DNA from 3 places in the Caballeronia sp. LZ032 genome. Region 3 is predicted to be linked to each of the others. Evidence: predicted binding sites of a transcription regulator. Region 3 holds the regulator's gene; each other region holds the start of a gene.
What was found. The regulator FliA, encoded in region 3, starts transcription of late flagellar genes. The targets are predictions, from matches to a motif close to CTAAAGTTTNNNNNNNNNNNGCCGNTA.
Positions count from the first base shown of each region.

Region 1 (6,914 bases), 990 kb from region 3:
ACAAGGCGTCGGCGCAGAAGCCGCGCGTCGTCAGCGTCGCCGATGAAGCCGATCAGGCGCGCTATGTCGTCGAGAAAGTGCTGGAGGCGCGCGAAGGCGGCATGAAGCTCAAGTCGCAGGCGGTGCTGTTTCGCGCGGCGCATCACAGCGCCACGCTCGAAATCGAGCTCACGCGGCGCAACATTCCGTTCGTGAAGTTCGGCGGCCTCAAGTTCCTCGATTCGATCCACGTCAAGGACGTGCTCGCCGTGCTGCGCTGGGCCGAGAATCCGCGTGACCGCGTCGCGGGCTTTCGCGTTGCGCAGTTGCTGCCGGGCATCGGGCCGGCGCTGGCCGGGCGGCTGCTCGACAGTGTGAGCGCGCCGCAGGCGGTGGCGTCGCAGGCCATTGCCGGTTTTCAGGCGCCGGCGCGCGCCAGCGAGGACTGGCCGCGGTTCGTCGGGCTGATGGCGAAGCTGTGCGGCCGCGAATCGGGCTGGCCGGCCGAGTTCGAAATGATCCGCCGCTGGTATGAGCCGCATCTCGAACGCAATCACGAGGACGCGGCGATCCGTATCGGCGACGTGCTGCAGATGGAGAGCATTGCGTCGACGTATCCGACGCGCGAACGTTTCCTCACCGAACTCACGCTCGATCCGCCCGACGCGACCAGCGACGAATCCGGCGTGCCGCTGCTGGACGAGGACTATCTGATCCTCTCGACCATCCATTCGGCCAAGGGCCAGGAATGGCGCAACGTGTTCGTGCTCAATGGCGTGGACGGCTGCATTCCGTCCGACCTGGGCACTGGCAGCGACGAGGAAATCGATGAAGAGCGGCGCCTGTTGTATGTCGCGATGACGCGGGCGAAGGAAGACCTGCATGTCATCACGCCGCAGCGCTTCTACGTGCACAACCAGACGCATCTCGGCGACCGCCACGTGTGGGCGCAGCGTACGCGCTTCATTCCGCCGCATCTGCTGCCGCATTTCGAGGCGGCGGCCTGGCCGCCGGTCATCGCGCCCGCGGCGCCGACCGCTGCGGGGCTGGCGGCAGCCGCGAAGGCCAAGCTGGATATCGCGGCGCGCCTGAAGGGAATGTGGGAGTAAGAAGGGCGCGCGATCAGCGCTGCGCGCGCGAGGCGCGCGGCGTGCGCGGCGGCGAGAAGATGCTGCGCAGCCAGGCGGCGAAGCGCGTGTAGCCGTCGTAAGGCTCTTCGACAAACAATTCCGGGCGCAGCGAGCGCAGCATTTCGAGCACTTGCTGCGCTTCCTGTTTCTGGATCGAGCCATACACGATGCCGAGCCGCAGCAGGCAGCGCAGTTCACCGAGCTTCTCGCGCGCCGTCGAGCCGATGCTCGTTTCCACCGAAATCTTCATTTCGTAGACGCGCTGGCGCAGCGAATCGGCGAGGCGCCATGCGGGCGTCTGCATCTTCTCTTCCACTTCGCGAATGTCCGCCGCCGCGGACTTGATCTGCGAGGCCAGCATGTCCACTTGCGACACGTCGCCCTTGGCTTCGGTGACGATGGCCGCCGCCCATTCGCGCGACGCCTTGACGAGATCTTCCGCGGTCCAGTCGGCGCGAATCGCGAACGCGAAGCCATGTTCGGCCGCTTGGCGGATCAGGATCTCGACGACATCCGGAAACTCCTTGTCGAGCGCGCGCTTGGCCCACGCGTACTGGCCGTGCGAGAGCATGCGCTGCACGGCCTGCTCGGTGAGCGGCGTGTGGTTGTCGAGCAGGATCGCCCGCAGGAAGTCTTCGAACGACGGTGTGACGAACTGCGGATCCAGCTTCAGCGACAGACGCAGGAAGGCGTCGAAGTCGCGCTGCAAGGAAGCGATCGTCTCTTCGCGGAGCGAAAGGGTGATTTGACGCATGTTGGTTCCCGGTTCCGCTTCCGGATGCGCCGGAAGCGGGTGATGCTGGTGGCCCCGCTTCTGTGGGCGGAGGCCATTCGCTTCTGATATCGGCGCGGGTTCCGGGAACTTGAGGCTTTTTTCACGCTTTTTGAAAGCGATTTGCCGGCCGATGGAGGGAAAATGTTAGCGCAACACCAGCAGTTGCCAGACGAAGAACACGATCAGAGACACCGCAATCGTCAACAGCGGCCGTTTGCTCAGCACGCATACGATGACCGCCACGAGCGCCGCCACCAGCTGCGGATTGCGCCAGGTGATCTCGGCGCCGGCGCCGTGCGGCGAAACCGTCATTGGCACGATGATGGCGGTCAGCACCGTCACGGGCACGAACGAAAGCGCGGTGCGCACAATGGGCGGGAAGGGCAGGCGCTCGCCGAGCACGAACACCGCGGCGCGGATCGTGAAGGTGACCACGGCCATGCCGAGAATGAGCAGCACGTAGTTCGAGGCCGCATTCATTGCGCGTGCTCCCTCGAAGCTTGCTTGCGTTGCACGCGCTGGTCCCGCAGCGTGAGCATCATGCCGACCGCCACGCCCACGAGCACCGCCGCGAGCAGGCCCAGCTTGTACGGCCAGTCCTGCCACGCGAACGACAGCACGCCCGAGGCCAGCGCCGCCGCGACGAAACGCACCGCGACGAGCTGCGGCACGATGATCGCGATAAAGGTGGCGACCATCGCGAAGTCGAGTCCGAGCGACTTGAGGCCGGGAAACGCCGCGCCGAACAGCAGGCCGATGAGCGTCCACGCCTGCCAGTTCAGATACATCGCGACGCCGGAGCCGAAGAAATAGTGCGGTCCGATCTCACCGGGATTGCGCTTCTGATAGTGCGCGTAGGCGACGGCGAAGACTTCGTCGGTGAGCACGGCGGCGAGCGCCCAGCGCCAGCGTTGCGGCAGATGCGCGACATACGGCGCAAGCGTCGCGGAATAGAGCACATGACGGAGATTGACGACGAGCGTCGTCGCCCAGATGACGGCGAAGCTCGCATGCGACGCGATCAACCCGACCGCGATGAATTGCGCCGATCCGGCGAACACGGCGAGCGACATCAGCTGCCCGTGCCACAGGGAGAGCGGGCTGGCCGTGACGAGCGTGCCGAAGATCACGCCGAAGGGCGCGGCGCCGATCATCATTGGAAGGGTGTCGCGGGCGCCGGCGGCGAATTCGCGCAGTGCCTGGCCGGATGGCGGCGTGGATGGTCGAGTAGAGTGCCGTGCGGACTGCATGGCGGACGATTGTGCGGATGTTGCCTTCAAGATTTCCTCCTGTGGCAGCGAGGATACGCAACGCGGTGTCCGGATGGCTTGTACGTTCTTGCGCTTGCCGGCGCTTCCGCTGTGGCTGATTGCCGGACGCTCAGCGCCAGCGGCCCGGCGGCACGCCGAACGCGCGCTTGAAGTGGCGCGTGAAGTGACTCTGGTCGGTGAAGCCGCTGGCGGCTGCGACGTCGGTGACCGACGCGCCCGACCGCAGCGCGGGCAGCGCCCGCACGATACGCATCTGGTTGCGCCAGGCGTGCGGCGCGAGACCGGTCGTGCGCGCGAACAGACGGGCGGCGTGAAAGGTCGACAGGCCCACCGTGCGCGCCAGTTCGGCGAGCGTGACGGGTTCGAGCAGGTCGTCGGCGAGACGCGACTTCATGGTTTCGACGCGCTGCGCGTCGGCGGCGAGCGACGGCGCCTCCGCATGTTCCAGCGCGTGCCGGCCGACCAGCGTGGTGACGGCATCGACGAGAGCCAGTTCGGCCTCGAGCGGATCCGCGCCGCGCTCCAGCAGGCGATGCGCATGCACGAGGCGGCGCGCGAGATCGGCGTCGCGGATGATGTGATCCGGAAACCGGGGCGCGACGGCGCGCTGTCCGCACAGATCGTGCGCCAGGTCCTCGACGAACGGCACCGGCAAATAGAACACGCGATAACGCCAGCCGACATCGACTGCCCGCGCGCCCGTATGCACTTCGCCCGGATTGATCACAGGCACCGAACCGGTTTCCGCCACGTGGTGCGCGCCGCGATAGTCGAAGCATTCCGCGCCGGCCTCGATCACCGGCACCGTGTAGGCGTCGTGCCAGTGCGGCGTGAATTCGTGGTCGTAGTATTCCGCGGTCACCATGTCCGCGTCCGGCACGAGCGGCGAGCGCCAGTAGCGTGCGGCATCGCGGAAATGGGCGGCGTTCATGGCGTAAGGGCGGGTAAAGAAGGGAAACCGTCAGTCTATAACGTTGTCACTTCACCGGTATGGTCGTGCCTTCCGGCACCGGCACGGCGGTTACGCTGTTCTTCGGACTGCCGGTCGCGATGCGGTCGCTGTAAGTGAGATAGACGAGCGTGTTGCGCTTCGTATCGACCACGCGCACCACGTGCAGGGTTTTGAAGATGAACGACATGCCCGCCGAGAAGACGTCGGTCTTCTGCTTGAGCGGCTGGGAGAATCTGATCGGGCCGACTTGGCGACAAGCGATCGACGCTTCGGTCGGATCTTCCGCGATGCCCAGCGTGCCCTTCACGCCTCCCGTGCGCGCCCGCGAAACGTAGCAGGTCACGCCTTGCACGAGCGGGTCGTCGTAGGCATCGACGGTGACGCGGTCAGAGCCTGTGAAACGGAAGTTGGTATTGACGCTGGCGATTTCCTCGGCATGCGCGAGTCCCGCGCCGTAGAAGGAGGCCAGCAGTGCGAAAGCGAGGACGGGACGCTTCATCGACATCATCCGGAAAAGAAGAGGGGCGTCGTATTGTATCGACGCCCCTGGGTTCTTTCGATGTGTCGCACATCGGGTCCGTTCAATGGAAGATCAGGTAGAGAATCACCAGAACCACCACCGGCACGCCGAGCAGCCATCCGAGCAAGTAAGGCATGTTGTCCTCCTTCGCGTGTTTGTTTTTGACGGTTCCAGTATCGCGAAGGCGGCGCATGAACGTTAGCCGTGCAAGTCCGAAAGCTTTGTAGGTCATGTCCTATCTCGAGCTTACGTAATCATTACGCTTAAACCCGCTTGCGCGCCGGACGATCGCGATAAAGCGTCCGCACATAGTCCAGATGCTCGCCTGCGCATTCCCGCGCCCGTGAAGGGTTGCGCGAGACGATCGCATCGAACATCGCGCGATGCTGCGCCATCAGGTTGGCCTCGACTTCGTCGTCGTAGTCGACCAGCCGATGCGACGTCAGCATCGATTCGCGCACCAGCTCGTTCAACCCATGCATGACGTGCGTCAGCGCGACGTTGTGCGTGGCATCGGCGATGGCCAGATGGAAGGCCGCGTCCTTCTCCGCGATGCGCGTGCTCTTGCTGGCCACCGCGGCCTCGAGCGCACCGAACGCGGCGGCGATACGCGCCAGATCGGCCTCGGTGGCGCGCTCGGCGGCGTAGGCCGTGGACAGGGTCTCCAGCCCGTGACGCAGTTCCAGCACGTCGGCGCTCGCGTCCGGCTGCTGATCGAGCAACACGGCAAGCGGGCGCGACACCAGCGGCGCCGTCACATCCGATACGACGAAACCTCCGCGCCCCGCCGCGCGGATGAAGCCATCGGATTCCAGCCGGATCAGCGCCTCACGCAGCGACGGACGCGACACGTTCAACTGTTCGGCGAGGTCGCGTTCGGCGGGCAGGCGCTGGCCGGGCAGCAACGTGCCGTTCGAGATCAACTCGCGAATCTGTCCGGACACGACGTCCGAGATGCGCACGCGGGCGTAGGAATGCGATTGGACGGGCTGGAAGGTCATCGATTGATGCAGACGGGACGTGGAAAACTCGGAGGTGCCCGAGTTTGACACGAAACACGCATCTCTTTAAAGTCGTGGTCAGACCAAGCTTACCAAAAAGACTCGCCCCCGTTCCCGCAATCGATATCCGCCATCGGTCCTCATGAAAGTCGCCCTCTTCGTGCCTTGTTTCATCGACGCCTTCTATCCGCAAGTCGGTATCGCCACGCTGGAACTGCTCGAACGGCTCGGGCTCGATGTCGACTATCCGCAGGACCAGACCTGTTGCGGCCAGCCGATGGCCAACAGCGGCGCACACAAGGACGCCGCCGGCGCGGAACGCGTGTTCGCGCGCAATTTCGCCGACTATGACTACGTGGTGGGGCCGTCGGCGAGCTGCACGCATCACGTGCGCGAGCACTTCACCGCGATCCAGCAGACCAGCGCGGTGCAGAAGGTGCGGCGCAGCACGTTCGAACTGGTCGAGTTCCTTCACGACGTGCTCGGCGTGCGCGAGTTTCCGTGGGCCGAGTTTCCGCACCGCGTCGGGCTGCACAACAGTTGCAGCGCGGTGCGGCATCTGCGCGAGACGTCGAATTCCGAAGTCGCGGGCACGCCGTACTCGAAGCCGCGCGCGTTGCTGGAAGGCGTGAAGGGCATCGAGTTCGTCACGCCCGCGCGTCCCGACGAATGCTGCGGCTTCGGCGGCACCTTCTCCGTGACCGAGGCGGCCGTCTCCGTGCGCATGGGGCAGGACAAGGTGAGCGATCACGTCGGCGCGGGCGCGGAGTACATCGTGTCGGGCGACATGTCGTGCCTGATGCACCAGCAGGGCTGCGCGGAACGCATGAAAGTAGAGGCGAAGTTCATCCATATCGCGCAGGTGCTGAACGGAGCGCGCGCATGAGCAAGACCATCCGTATCGATCACGCGAAGGCAGCCAGCGCGTTCCTGCAGAAACCGGATCACGTCGCGTTCCATGACAAGCGCCTGTGGGACTTGCGCACCAAGCGCGATGCACAGGCGCACGGCATCGCCGAATGGGAAACGATGCGCGATCTGGCGTCGGGCATCAAGGAACACACGCTGTCGCATCTCGCGGACTACCTCGCGCAGTTCGCCGATCAGGCCGAGAAGAACGGCGTGACCGTGCATTTCGCGGCGAACGCGCAGGAACACAACGAGCTCGTCTACCAGCTGATGAGCGAGCGCGGCATGACCGCCCTCGTGAAGAGCAAGTCGATGCTCACCGACGAATGCTACATGCGCGACTATCTCGAGCCGCGCGGCATCACGGTGATGGAGAC
Region 1 covers NZ_JARUXP010000001.1:2,137,844-2,144,757, reverse strand. Annotated here, with positions in the region: gene QCE69_RS10010 (ATP-dependent helicase) at 1-1,088, shown strand, start outside; gene QCE69_RS10005 (DUF4088 family protein) at 1,102-1,863, opposite strand; gene QCE69_RS10000 (AzlD domain-containing protein) at 2,029-2,364, opposite strand; gene QCE69_RS09995 (AzlC family ABC transporter permease) at 2,361-3,134, opposite strand; gene QCE69_RS09990 (AraC family transcriptional regulator) at 3,265-4,086, opposite strand; gene QCE69_RS09985 (CreA family protein) at 4,133-4,606, opposite strand; gene QCE69_RS09980 (hypothetical protein) at 4,689-4,859, opposite strand; gene QCE69_RS09975 (FCD domain-containing protein) at 4,891-5,628, opposite strand; gene QCE69_RS09970 ((Fe-S)-binding protein) at 5,771-6,514, shown strand; gene QCE69_RS09965 (LUD domain-containing protein) at 6,511-6,914, shown strand, end outside.
Region 1: QCE69_RS10005 (DUF4088 family protein) is a predicted target of FliA. The motif match lies at 1,951-1,977, and genes of this name have one in related genera.

Region 2 (6,914 bases), on a different contig from region 3:
GCGCACGGGAATGTCGTTCAGGCCCGCGACGGTGGCAGGCGAGCCGTTCATGTTGATCGTGTATTCCTTCGGCCCGATCTTTGCGGTGCCGGTCGGCAGGATCAGGTTCTGGGCGTTCACGGCCTGCACGACGTCGGTGGGCGTGAGGCCCTTGGCGAGCAGCGCGCGCGTGTCGAGATCGACGGAGATCACGCGGCTCTTGCCGCCGTACGGATAGGGCACGGCGGCGCCGGGAATCGTCACGAGCTGCGGACGCAGGAAGTTGAGCGCGGTGTCGTTCAGGTCCTGTTCCGATTGCTTCGGGCTGGAGAGACCGAGCTGGATCACCGGAATGCTTGACGCCGAATAGCTGATGACGAGCGGCGGCGTGGCGCCGGGCGGCATCTGCTTCAACTGCGCCTGCTCGACCGCGACGGTCTGTGCAATCGCGGTCTGGATGTTCGCCGTGGGTTGCAGGAAGAGCTTGATGATCGCGATGCCTTGCAGCGACTGCGATTCAATGTGCTCGATGTTGTTCACGGTGGTCGTCAAGCTGCGCTCGTTGACTGACGTGATGCGGTTGGCCATGTCCTGCGCGGAAAGGCCGGTGTAATTCCAGATGATGCTGACGACAGGGATGTCGATTTCAGGGAGTACGTCTACCGGCGTCGTCAAGAGGACGAAGGGCGTCGCCAGCAGGATCATGATGGCCATCACGATGAACGTGTAGGGCCGCTTCAGCGCAACGTTGACTATCCACATTGAGTCGTTCGGAAGAGCTTGGAAAGGGCGCGGCGGCGAGCTTGCATGCGGCGCGCGGGACGCAATGACGGACGAGGCGGGCGAAGATCTGCCGTGACGCTATGGTAGTGGCCGCGCGCCAACGACAATGTGGCGTGAATATGGCGCGTATGTCAGATTAGGCGATTTGAAAGCAAGCGCTTGAAAGGGCGCGTTCATCGCTTGCGTGTCGGGGAATACAACGGCGTTGGCGCTGGTCATCTCCGGCAGCGGACGAGCGGCGAGACGGCGCGGAAACGCTCGCAGAGGAAGGGAACCGCGCGGGGGTCTCGACGGAATGAAGCGTGGGCTTGCTGGTTACTGTGCGGGTTGCTGCATGGCGGGTTGTCCGGCGGCGGAGGAACCATCGGTCGATGCGCCGTAAGCGCTCGACGACTGCACCTTGGCTTCGGCGGCCTGGATGTTATCGGGGTAGAAGGCGTCGCGTTCGGACGGGTTGTAGCCTGCCTGCTCGACGCGTTGCAGGTCCTGTTTGACCTGGGCGCGCGTCAGACCATCGGTTTGTGCCAGCGCGGCGAGTGGAGTGGCGGCGAGTGCGACGATCGCGAAGCGGGTGATCAGTTTCATGAGGGACTCCTCGAACGTGGTGACGATGAATGCGGCGCATGCCTGCAAGTCATGCACGGCCACGGGCTCATTCTATGTTTCGGGTGGTGACGACATGCTGGCGTTCAAATGACGCTTTCGTCAGATTGGAGCGCGTGTCGGATTGCCGGTAAAGGGGTGTTGAAGGCAGCAGGGAAGTGGTCTGTAAAGGTTGGAGGCCGGTGATAGACTCGCCGGCTTGGGCGAACGTGCTGCTCGCGCCGGGTTCAATCAAGCATCGCAGTGGGGATCGATAAATTGCCGTTCAATCTGCCGACTACGGCCACCGCGCCGTTCTGTCCTTCCGAAGTCAAAGGCTCCGTGGCCGTTGCATCCGGCGCGCCGCTCTGGAAGAAGCTGCTGCAATTCGCGGGACCCGGCTTGCTCATTTCCATCGGCTACATGGATCCGGGAAACTGGGCGACGGATATCGAAGCCGGCTCGCGCTATGGCTATGGGCTGCTGTTCGTCGTGGTGCTGTCCAGTCTCGCGGCGATGGTGCTGCAATGTCTTGCCATGCGGCTCGGCATCGTCACGGGGAAGGATCTTGCGCAGTTGTCGCGCGAACGCTATGAGAAGCCGGTAGCGAATGCGCAGTGGGTGCTGGCCGAGCTGTCGATCATTGCGTGTGATCTGGCCGAAGTGCTGGGTGGTGCGCTCGCGTTTCATTTGCTCTTCGGCGTGTCGCTGATCTGGGGCGTCGTGCTGACAGCGTTCGATACGCTCATCGTGCTCGGATTGAAGGGCAAGAACTTTCGCGATCTCGAAGCCATCATGCTCGGGCTCATTGCGACGATCGGGATCGGTTATGTGGTGGAGCTCGTGCTCGTGAAGCCGCACTGGCCTTCGGTGGCGGCCGGGCTCGTGCCTTCGATCCATGCATTGAGCCAGCGGGAGCCGCTTTATCTCGCCATCGGGATTCTTGGCGCGACTGTGATGCCGCATAACCTTTATCTGCATTCGTCCATCGTGCAGACGCGGGTGGTGGAGCGTGACCGGACAAGTCTTCGGTCTGCGATCACGCTTTCACGGCTGGATACCATCGTGTCGCTGATTCTCGCGCTGATGATCAACGCGGCGATCCTGATCCTGGCGGCGTCGGCGTTTCATGCGACCGGGCATACGCAGGTGACCGAGATCGAGGACGCTTATAAGCTGCTTGCGCCGATCGTGGGGACGGGGCTGGCGGCGGTCTTGTTCGCGGTGACGCTGTTCGCGTCCGGGCAGAGTTCGACGTTCACCGGGACGATTGCCGGGCAGGTCATCATGGAAGGGTTCTTGAGGTTCAAGATTCCCTGTTATCAGAGACGGTTCATTACCCGGGCGCTGGCGTTGATCCCTGCGCTGATCGGGGTTTATTGGCTCGGGAATGGGGCGGTGGGGAAATTGCTGGTGGGGAGTCAGGTGGTGTTGAGTTTGCAGTTGCCGTTTGCCTTGTATCCGCTTATCCGGATGACCAGCGATCGGAGGCTCATGGGGGAGTTCGTCAACGCGAGTTGGATGAAGGTGGCCGCGTGGGGGTTGTTTGTGGTGATCAGTGCCGCGAATGCTTGGCTTGTGGTGCAGACGGTGGGGGAGTGGGTGGGGTGAGACGTCGGGTCAAGAGCCCGCGACGTGAAGCACGATCCGAACTCGTGTTTCCTCCGCGGGCCCGATTGGTCGCAATGCTACTTCACCACACTCACCGTCCCATTCGACTTCGCCGCCACCGCAGCCGGAATCGCAGCCTCCACCGGTTGCCCTTGATCGACCGTCGTCCTCCCACCATCCTTGAAGAACGCCTGCTCCGCGGCCTTGTTAAGAACGAGAATACTGATCCGCCGATTAGTCGGCTCATCAACCACATCCTTGTTCAGCGGCAGCACGTCAGCCAGCCCGCGCACCTGCAGCACCTTGCTTTCCTTCATCCCCCCGGCCACCAGCGCGCGCCGCGCCGCATTCGCGCGCTCACTCGACAATTCCCAGTTCGAATACCCGGCCTGACCACCGGAATAGGGCACCGCATCCGTATGTCCCGCGATCGACACGCGGTTCTCCACATCGTTCAGCGAAGCCCCGATGTTGGTCAGAATCGTGGTCACATAACCTTCGAGCCTGAAACTGCCGGAAGCGAACATCGGCCGATTGAGCGAGTCCACGATCTCGATACGCAAGCCTTCGCTCGTGATCGCGATCCGGATCTGATCCTTGAACGCACGCAGCGCCGGCGTCTGTTCGATCAAGGCAGTCAGCTTCTGCTTCAGTTGCTGAAGCTTCTGCAAATCCTCCATCGCAACAGCGGCGCGCGCGATGGTCTGCGGCACCGGCTGCGTCTGGCTCTTCTTGCCTTCGCCGGGACGCGTGCTCGACAGATCCTGACCGCCGCCGGTAATCACGCTCGTATGCGTGGACGCACCGCCATCGTTGCCGAACAACGCCGACAACGGCGTGTTGAAATACTGCTCGATGCCTTCCTTGTCGTACTTCGACGTGGACCCGAGCAGCCACATCAACAGGAAGAACGCCATCATCGCGGTGACGAAGTCGGCGTAGGCGATCTTCCACGCGCCGCCGTGATGGCCATGTCCGTGCGCCTTCTTCTTGCGTTTCACGACCACGGTGGGCGCAAGTACGGATTGCAGCGGATCGCGTGACGGTTTCTCAGCCATGAGAGTGATTTCCTTCTTGCGTGCGCGTGCAGGTCAGGAAGCCGCTTTCGGCATCTTGGTCGCGCGCACCGCGTCGTCCAGTTCCTTGAAGCTCGGGCGGTCCGCCGTGAACAGCACCTTGCGGCCGAATTCCACCGCAATAGTCGGCGCGTAGCCGTTCATCGAAGCAAGCAGTACCGACTTCACGCACTGGAACGGTTTCGCTTCCGCAGCGCCCTTTGCATTGAGCAGATCGGCGAGCGGGCCGATGAAGCCGTAAGCCAGCAGAATGCCGAGGAACGTGCCGACCAGCGCGCCCGCGATCATCTCGCCGAGGATGGCGGGCGCGGCGCCCACCGAACCCATCGTGTGCACCACGCCCATCACGGCGGCGACGATACCGAACGCAGGCAGGCCATCGGCCATCTTCTGGATCGCGTTGGCCGCGACCGAGCTCTCGGTGTGATGCGTCTCGAGTTCCTCGTCCATCAGGTCCTGCATCTCGAGCGCGTTGACATTGCCCGCCGACATCATGCGCAGATAGTCGACGATGAAGTCGAGCAGATGATGATCGGCCATCACGTGCTCGTACTTCTGAAACAGCGGGCTGGATTCGGGCGCGTCGACATCGGCTTCGAGCGCCATCATGCCTTCCTTGCGCGCCTTCTGAAGCAGTTCGTACAGCAGCGCGATCAGCGCGACGTACTTCTCTTTGGTATAGCCGCCGCCCTTGAACGCCTTCGGGATGGATTGCAGGGTCTTCTTGAGCGTCGCGGTTGGATTCGACACGACAAATGCGCCGATCGCCGCCCCGAAAATGCACAGCAGCTCGAACGGCTGCACGAGCGCGGCCAGGTGGCCGCCGACGCCGATGAAGCTGCCGATCACCGAGCCGATGACCACCACCCATCCGATGATGACAAACATGATTTCTCCGCAGTTTTCCGCGCGCCGCGGGCCGTGCGTGCTTGCTTGAAGAAAAGACGCGCACGGCTCGCGACGCATTGTTCGCTTGTTCAGGCTCTTAACGGCCGGTAAGAACGGGAAATGAAGGGTGTCCGGAGCAAGTTTTTCTGCGCAAATGTTTGCGTCGTAAATGTTACGTTCCGGCCGATCGGCGCCGCGGACGCAAGGCAGTCGCGCTGTGATGACGTGGCAGGTAATGGAACGGGCGCATCCGGTTCGACTAAGATCGTCCGCATGAACTCGACTCTCGTCCACGCCCTTGCTGATCCGGCGTCCTCCGCCCCGGACGCGACCGTCGGCGCGCTGCTGCGCGAATGGCGTCAGCGAAGACGCATGAGCCAGCTCGATCTGGCCGGCGAGGCCGATGTCTCGACGCGGCACCTGAGCTTCGTCGAATCGGGGCGCGCGCTGCCGAGCCGGGAAATGGTGATGCGCCTCGCCGAACAGCTCGATGTGCCACTGCGCGAGCGCAATACGCTGCTGATGGCGGCAGGCTACGCGCCGCTGTATCGGGAGCGCGCCCTGGCCGATCCGCATATGGCCAGCGCGCGCCGCGCCGTCGAACTGGTCCTGAAAGGTCATGAGCCGTTTCCGGCACTTGCCATCGACCGCCACTGGAACATTGTCGCGGCCAACGCGGCGCTGCCGCCGCTGATCGTGTCCGCCGATGCCGCGTTGCTGGCGCCGCCCGTCAACGCGCTGCGCCTCTCGATGCATCCGCGCGGACTCGCCGGCGTCATCGACAACTGGCACGAGTGGCGCGCGCATCTGCTCGCGCGGCTGCATCGGCAGGTGGAGGTGTCGGGCGATCCAGTGCTGCTCGCACTGCACGCCGAACTGGAGGCGTATCCCGCGCCCGCGCACGCCCACGCGCCGCCGTCCAGGCGTCACGAGCCCGATCCGGTGGTCGTGCCGCTGCGCCTGCGCACGCCGCATGGCATGCTTTCGTTCTTCAGCACGACCACGGTGTTCGGCACGCCGGTCGACATTACCTTGTCCGAGCTGGCGATCGAAGCCCTGTTTCCCGCCGACGACGTCACCGCCGCTATCCTCGGCCGGCTCGCCGAGGCACGATGCTGAACTTGCGCCAGCGCGCACGGGCTTACAGAATGGAACCTCGTGCGGGCAGGCGGATCAATCAGGAAGGCAGGCCGGATATTCCGAGCCTGGTGAGCTTTTGTCCAACCAACGCGGAAGATAGCGATGATTCAAACATTCGAGCAAGTGATCGGCGGGCAAAGCATGCAGTTCTGCGCAAGCATTGCGGACGGCGGCGGCCCGCCGCGCGTCATCATCAGCCGCGCAGATTCGGCGGAGTCACTGGTGATCGTCGAAGCGGAAGGCATCATCAGCACGATCAAGGCGGAAGTGGAAGCGCCCGCGTCGCTCGTGGCCGATGCCGTTCGCAAGGCGCAGCAGGAAGCGCTCATCGAGCGCGCACTGGAAACCGGCGCCGTGCAGACCACGAGCCTGTAGGCTTCGCGGCAGCCGGCTTCACACAAACGTGCCCGCGCGGTTCTTCGAGCCGCGCGGGCATTGTCTGGTCAGGCGGAAACGTCCGGCGCTACAGGCGCGGTTCGCCGTTTTTCGGATCGGCGGGCACCATCGGCGTGGCGGAATCCGGGCCGTCAGGCATGTCCGGATCGTCGGGGTTCGGCGCCGCATCGGGATCGAACAATTCGTCGGGATCCGGTTCGTACGGCTCTTCAGGGGAACGGGGCAGCGTCGACATCAGCTTCTCCTTGAGGTTGGATGGCTTCAGGCTCCGAGGCAGCTTGCTTCGATCCGGTCTGCCCCGGGCGTCTCGCTTGATCGTTGCAACAGGCGTACCCGCTGACTGACACGCGTCAAATTGCTGCATTTAGTTAACATTCTCCGAAAGCGCGTTGCGCACGCAGTCTGACGGGCGATCCTTGTTCGTCTGCGCCGGATTGCTGATCTGACGCGCAACCAACG
Region 2 covers NZ_JARUXP010000004.1:557,456-564,369, forward strand. Annotated here, with positions in the region: gene QCE69_RS30310 (efflux RND transporter permease subunit) at 1-741, opposite strand, end outside; gene QCE69_RS30315 (DUF4148 domain-containing protein) at 1,078-1,347, opposite strand; gene QCE69_RS30320 (Nramp family divalent metal transporter) at 1,624-2,955, shown strand; gene motB (flagellar motor protein MotB) at 3,033-4,013, opposite strand; gene motA (flagellar motor stator protein MotA) at 4,047-4,919, opposite strand; gene QCE69_RS30335 (helix-turn-helix transcriptional regulator) at 5,193-6,038, shown strand; gene QCE69_RS30340 (hypothetical protein) at 6,162-6,434, shown strand; gene QCE69_RS30345 (hypothetical protein) at 6,523-6,690, opposite strand; gene QCE69_RS30350 (MFS transporter) at 6,820-6,914, opposite strand, start outside.
Region 2: motA (flagellar motor stator protein MotA) is a predicted target of FliA. The motif match lies at 5,018-5,044, and genes of this name have one in related genera.

Region 3 (6,914 bases):
CCGGGCGCGCCAATCTCAAGACCCCCGCTACACCCCACCCGTCGTCCCCCACCCGAACTCCAGTTCCGCCAGCCATCTCCGGTAAGCCACCGACATCCGGTCGCACTTCTGATGCAACTCCGCATCGAGTTCCAGCGGCAAGCGCTTCGGCCATTGCGATTCGACGATCGGCGTGTCCTGCAGCAGGATCTCCATATTGAAGTCATAAAGCTCCCGATCGCTGTGCGTCGAGTCGTCTTCATGAACGGAGACGAGCCACGCCCGCGTTTCCGTCTCCGACACCGGCGACGCCACCAGCATGATGTGCAGCGCGCCCTGCCCGCCGGCGGCCATCTTCGTGAGGCTCGCAATCAACGGCCGCCTGACGCGATACACATAGTCGATCATCGCGCCGTCGTCCTGCCCCGGCATGCCGGCTGGTTGCCAGTAACGGCACTGCCGCGCTTCGAGACCGCCATCGACGGGAACGACTTCGTAATCGGGCACCTCGGTATGAGCCTGCTCGCCCAGAATCCCCGCGTGCACGAAAGAGAAATGGGCCATGTCGAGAAAATTCTCGACCACTCTCGGCGCCGATGACCTCACCGTCTGCGGTGCGAGATTGATGCGACGCCCGCCGGGCACATCGGCATCCGGATAAAAATCGAGCGCATACGCGGGCTCGCCGAAACACATCCAGACCACGCCGTACTTTTCGTCGCTGACAAAGGTCGTCGCGCAGGCGCGTTTCGGCGGACGCAGTGCGGGATTCGACGGGATATGCAGACACTGCCCCTCGATGTCATACCGCCAGCCGTGATAGGGACACGTGATCCAGTCGCGCGATACCGATCCGAGCGACAGTTGCGCCCCGCGATGCGGACAGTAGTCGCGCCACACATGCGCCGCGCCGAGACTGTCCCGCCACACGACGATGCGCTCATCCGCGACGATGAATCCTCGCGCCCCGCCCTCCGGCACGTCCTCACTGTTGCAGACCGCCAGCCATTCGCCTTGCAGGGAAGAAGCGTTGTTGTGCATTGTCATCAGCCGTAAGCAGGAAGACCGGGAAGAGTCAAAGAGTCCGCATTCGCCCCAACCGATCCTGCAGCGAGATCGCAAAAAGTAGCAGAATAGCGGGTCGCGCGACGGTGCAACCCGATGCACACCTTCACAGCGCCTCCCGCGACCGGGCCGCACATACGAGACAGCAGCACACCATAACAGCAAGAAATCACCAGCCAGGGGTTCATATGGAGCAGGCGCATCAACCGGCACGCCGGATCCAGGCTTTCATCGGGTCCGGGCACCGGAGTCCCGAACGGGAGCAGGCCACGCTTCGTGTCTGGATGGGAACAGCGGTGCTGCTCGCGTATGGCCTCTTCGCTTTGTGGCGCCCGTCGCACGATGCGTCGATGGTCGTGCGGCTCGTCGCCCTCTATGTGTCTTACGGCGCCCTGACGCTATTGGTCGTGAGCCGCGCGAGCGCCATGTCCGGAACGCGCCTGACGCTCACGACCATCGCCGATCAGGCCTTGCTCGGACTCGCGCTCGCGGCTGGCGGCGCCAGCGCGCTGCCGCTCATCTGGGTGATGTTCTGGTTCCTGATCGGCTCGGGATGCCGGTATGGCAAGCGCACGCTCGCGGTGTCCTGTACGACGGCGCTCATCGTGGTGATCGCGCTCGGCCTCGGGCAACCTTGGTGGCATGCCAACCTGCCGGCCGCGATCGGCCTGGGATTGAGCGTGCTGGGGGCTTCGGTGTATCTGAGCGTGCTCGTCGACCGGCTCGGCAAGCTCAATCTGGATCTCGCGCGCCAGGCGTCCACCGATCCGCTCACCGGCCTCTCGAATCGCTATGCGCTGGAGAAGATCGTCAATCGGGCGATGGCCGCGCCACCAACCAGCCAGGACGGCCACGACGCCGATGACGCCACCGCCCTGCTGCTGATCGACCTCGACGGTTTCAAGGAAGTGAACGACACCTACGGACACGCCGTCGGCGATGTGCTGCTGCAATCGTTCGCGCATCAACTCGAGGCGCGCCTGCGCAGGACCGATACCATCGCCCGGCTCGGCGGCGACGAATTCGTCGTGCTCGCGCATCAGGTGCGGGACCGCTCGGCGGTGCTCGCCGTGGCCGACAGCATCCACTCGGCGCTCGCCGCCATCACGTCGGTGCAGGAGCGGGCGGTATCGGTATCGGCGAGCATCGGCGCCTGCCTGCTGTCCGGCGCGACGATCGCGCGCCCGTCCGACATGAACACCGTGCTGCGCGCCGCCGACCGCGCCATGTATCGCGCCAAGAGTCTGGGCGCCGGCAAGACCGTGTTCGCCGAAACCCACGATTTCGAAACCAGCTAAACAAATGGCCCGCATCGCTGCGGGCCATTCGTCTCATGCGTCACGCGTCGAGCGTCAGACTTACGCCTCGGCGCCGGTCCACGCCTGCTCGCGCAGCTTCGTGCGCAGACGCGCCACGGCCTGGCTGTGCAGCTGGCACACGCGCGACTCGCTCACTTCCATCACCGCGCCAATCTCGCGCAGGTTCAGGCCGCGCTCGTAGTACAGGCTCATCAGCAGCTTCTCGCGTTCCGGCAGCCGGTCGATGGCTTCGATCAGCGCGCCGCGCAGGCTGTCGTCCATCAGCGCGGACAGCGGATCCGAACGGTCGACGCAATAGCGGTCGAGGAACGGCTCGTCATCGGCGGAACGGTCGAAGTCTTCGTAATAGATCAGCTGCGCGCCGTGCAGGTCCTGCAGCATCGACTGATACTCGTCGAGCGGCATCTTCATGTGTTCGGCAATCTCCGTCTCGCTGGCGGACCGGCCGAGGTTCTGCTCGACCTTGTGTACCGCCGATTCCACTTCGCGCGACGTCTTGCGCATGCTGCGCGGCAGCCAGTCGTTGGCGCGCAGCTCGTCGAGCATCGCGCCGCGAATCCGCTGGCTCGCATACGTCTCGAACTGCGCGCCCTGGTCTTCCTTGTAGCGGCCGGCCGCGTCCAGCAAGCCGATCATGCCGGCCTGGATGAGATCGTCGAGATCGACGCTCGCCGGCATCTTGGCGACGAGCTGAAGCCCCAGCCGGCGAACGAGCGGTGCATATTTCGTCAGCGTTTCGGACTGTGAGAGTTTGCCTTGGGCGTTATACATCTTGGTCACCTATCTTGATCACATCGACGCCGTGCTGCTCATGGCCATTTCGTGAAGCGCGGCCGCACGATGCGCCGTCTCCCGTCCGCCCTGCTCAGAGTCGCCAACCGGAATTCGCGCGTCCGCCTGGCCGTCCGCCGCACGCGCATACGGCGCGGGGCGCATCGGCCAGTGCAGGAGCTCCGCCGCAATCGCGCGGTAGTCTCGTGCCGCGGCCGTGGCCGGGAACGCTTCGACAGCGCAGCGTGAGAGTTCCTTTGCCCGAGCGACGCGCGCATCCTCGGACACATATCCCGCCTGCACCAGCGACACAGCCAGATACCGGCTTGCGACGCCCGACAGGTTGTCGAACGCGACCGCCGCATCGGCCGGGTTCTGCACGTGATTGATCAGCACGCGGAACTGGCCGATCGCATGGGCGTAGTGCAGACGCTTCATGCACGCATACGCCTCGGTGATCGCCGACGCGGCCACCCGCGTCACGACGAGAAAGTCATGCGCCTGCGCCGCGAGCGACGAGAGCGCGCCATACCGGTCCAACTGCGCGTCGATCAGCACGATGTCCGCCGGACCGTCCAGCAACGCACGGCATTGCGCGGCGTCATGGCTGATGCGTTCATCACGCGGCGCCGCGAGTAGCGAAAAACCGAACGGCGTGCGCCCGGCGGCCTCCGCGAGCGTGCTGCGGCCCGTCATCACCGCAGCAGCCGCGCCTGCATCCTCGATGCCGGTGAGCCGGCTGGCCGACGCCGCGTTGCGGTGCTCGTCGATCACAAGCACATCCTTGCCATGTACCGACAGCGCCGCGCCGAGATTCACCACCGTCGACGTGCAACCGATTCCCGCCGGGCCGCCCACGACCGCCACCACACGCGAGCCGGCTCGCGTGAGGAGCCGTCGCAGACCTTCTGCCTGGTCGAGCACGAACTTATCCAAAGTGCACCCCATGCATGTCGGTCGAGGCACGCGCGGACAGCGCGGAGAGCAGCGCGGGGACTTCTTCTTCGTTCGGCACGAACGGCGAGCCGTCGCGCGGAATGCAGAACGCGCTCTTGATGAGAAAACGCTTGGTTGCGACGTACAGGTTCTCCGGCACCTTCTGCCCGGTCGAGACGTAATGCACCGGCAGCTTGTAGCGGATCACCGTGTCGAGCACGCCGCCGAGATTGGTGGCTTCATCGAGCTTGGTCAGGATGCAGCCCGCGAGCGGCGGCTGGTCCGGCGCGCTCTTGTAGGCCTGCACGACTTCGTTCAGCGTGTCGCCGTGGCTCGTCGCGTTGAGCAGCAGGATGCGCTGCACCGGATGGCCCGCGCCGCACAGCATCGCAATCTGGTCGGAGACCATGCGGTCGCGCTGGCTCATGCCGATCGTGTCGATCAGCACGATATGTTTGTTACGCAGTTCGGACAGCGCCAGTTGCAGGTCGGCGCCGTCCTTCACCGCGTGCACCGACACGCCCAGGATCTTGCCGAAGATGCGCAATTGCTCGTGCGCGCCGATCCGGTAGCTGTCGGTCGTGAGCAGCGCGACCTTGCTGGCGCCGAAGCGCATCACGCAGCGCGCCGCGAGCTTCGCCGTGGTGGTCGTCTTGCCGACGCCCGTCGGGCCCATCAGTGCGAACACGCCGCCGCGCTCCATCAGCGCGTCTTCGCTGTCCATCACCGGAATGTTGTTTTCGAGGACTTGCTGCACCCATTCGAGCGCGCCTTCGACAGTCTCCATCTCCGGCATGTTGTCCATCACCATGCGCACGAGCTGCGCCGAGAAACCGGCCGAGAACAGGCGCTTGGTCAGCGCGCCGCCCGTCGGGTTGCGGCGCTGGCGCTCGCTCCACATCAGGCCGGCGAAGTGCTCTTCCATCATCTCGCGCATCGACGAGAGTTCGTTCATCACCGTGTCGTTGACGACCTGCTGCATGCGCGCCCGGATCGCCTCGGTCACGACCGCCGCCGCATTCGCGGGCAGGCCTTCGAAGACGCTTTCCGGCGTGGCGGGCGCGGCGCCCGGCGCCGGCGTTTCAGCGTGCGGCGCGCTCGTGTTGATCTTGTGCGCAGCGCGGCGGGCTGCGACCTGCGCGGCTTCGCGCGCCCAGTCGGGCGTTTCGACCTTCTGCTGCACGGCCGGCTGCGAGACCGGTTGTGAGACCGGCTGCGGCGCCGCTTCGGCCCGGGCCGGCTGCTGCTGACGCAGCGCAAACTTGCCGGCTTCGGATTCGGTCGACCGGGCGGTCGACTGGACCGGCGCCTGAGACAGCGTCGTCACCGGCACGCCCATGCCGCGCGCAATCGCGGCCGACGGCGTGAGCGGGCGGTTCGACGGCATCGACGCCTGTTGCGCCAGGCGCTTCGCATGCTCGATCAGCCACGGGTTGGTGTCGGCCATCGTGCGGGACGTGTCGTCGGCGGAGGATGCGAAGTCGTCTTCGTCATCGGCACTCGCGCCGAACACGGAGGAAAACACATCGCCGTTCACGTAGGGGTTCGTGGCTGCCTGCTGTTTCACCGGGATCGCTGCCGCCGCCGCGGCCAGCGCCGCGCGCGACGCGCCGCCCGAACGCACCGCCTGCTCCTGCGCGGCGGGCGAGATCGAAGCGATGTCGCTGTCCGCCACCGCGACGATTTCGACCGAGCCGTCGTCCAGCGTGCGATTCGACAACACCACGGCATCGGGACCGAGCGTTTCACGAACCTGGCGCAGTGCGTCACGGCTGTTCGCGCCGATGAATTTACGAATGTTCAAACTTGCCCCCGATGAGGTGTGATACGGCGATCGTTGCGAGCGAACCGGTCTGTCTGCTTGCCGGCCCCGCTTTTCAGTGAAGCCATTATTGCGAAGTTCCCCTTCGGTCCATCGCTGGATAAAGGGTGGGAAAAAGGGGTATTTCGGCTGATGGACAGTTCGGGGCCGGAACACGGCGCGCCCGCCGCAGCCAAATGTTCCCGGGCGGCGTGTGGCCGAAGGCGCGGCCGAACGCGTAAGCTGGAGGGCACGTCGCTCACCGTCCGGCACCTCTCCGGCATCGAACCGAGGCGTTTCCGGACATTTCAAGGAGACTTCATCGCATGACGTCCGCTGCTTCCGCTGCTCCGTCCGCCGCTCCCGAAAGCCAGACGACCGGCGCCCGTCTCGTCGTCGATGCGCTCGTTCATCACGGCGTCGAGCGCGTGTTCTGCGTGCCCGGCGAGAGCTTCCTCGCGGTGCTCGACGCGCTGCACGACGAAACCGCGCACATCCAGACCATCGTCTGCCGCCACGAGGCCGGCGCGGCGAACATGGCGGAGGCGGTCGGCAAGCTGACCGGACGTCCGGGCGTGGCGATCGTCACGCGCGGGCCCGGCGCGACGCACGCGTCGATCGGCGTGCACACCGCGTTTCAGGATTCGACGCCGATGCTGCTGCTCATCGGCCAGTGCGCGCGCGATCACATGGACCGCGAGGCGTTCCAGGAGATCGATTACCGGCGCATGTTCGGGCAGATGGCGAAGTGGGTCGCGCAGATCGACGACCCGCGCCGCGTGCCGGAATACCTGAGTCACGCGTTTCACGTCGCGACGGCCGGGCGTCCCGGGCCGGTCGTGCTCGCGCTGCCGGAAGACATGCTCACCGAGACGCTCGCCGCCATCCCGCCGCTGCCGCGCTACCAGCGCGTGGCGGCCGCGCCCACGCCGGCGCAGATGGAACGCCTGCGCGAGCTGCTCGGCAACGCACGGAAGCCGTTCGTGATCGCGGGCGGCAGCGGCTGGACGGAGGAAGCCGCGCAGGACTTCGCGCGCTTCGTC
Region 3 covers NZ_JARUXP010000001.1:3,124,052-3,130,965, forward strand. Annotated here, with positions in the region: tRNA gene QCE69_RS14680 (tRNA-Arg) at 1-12, shown strand, start outside; gene QCE69_RS14685 (aromatic ring-hydroxylating dioxygenase subunit alpha) at 28-1,020, opposite strand; gene QCE69_RS14690 (GGDEF domain-containing protein) at 1,329-2,342, shown strand; gene QCE69_RS14695 (RNA polymerase sigma factor FliA) at 2,403-3,134, opposite strand; gene QCE69_RS14700 (MinD/ParA family protein) at 3,153-4,070, opposite strand; gene flhF (flagellar biosynthesis protein FlhF) at 4,063-5,874, opposite strand; gene QCE69_RS14710 (thiamine pyrophosphate-binding protein) at 6,198-6,914, shown strand, end outside.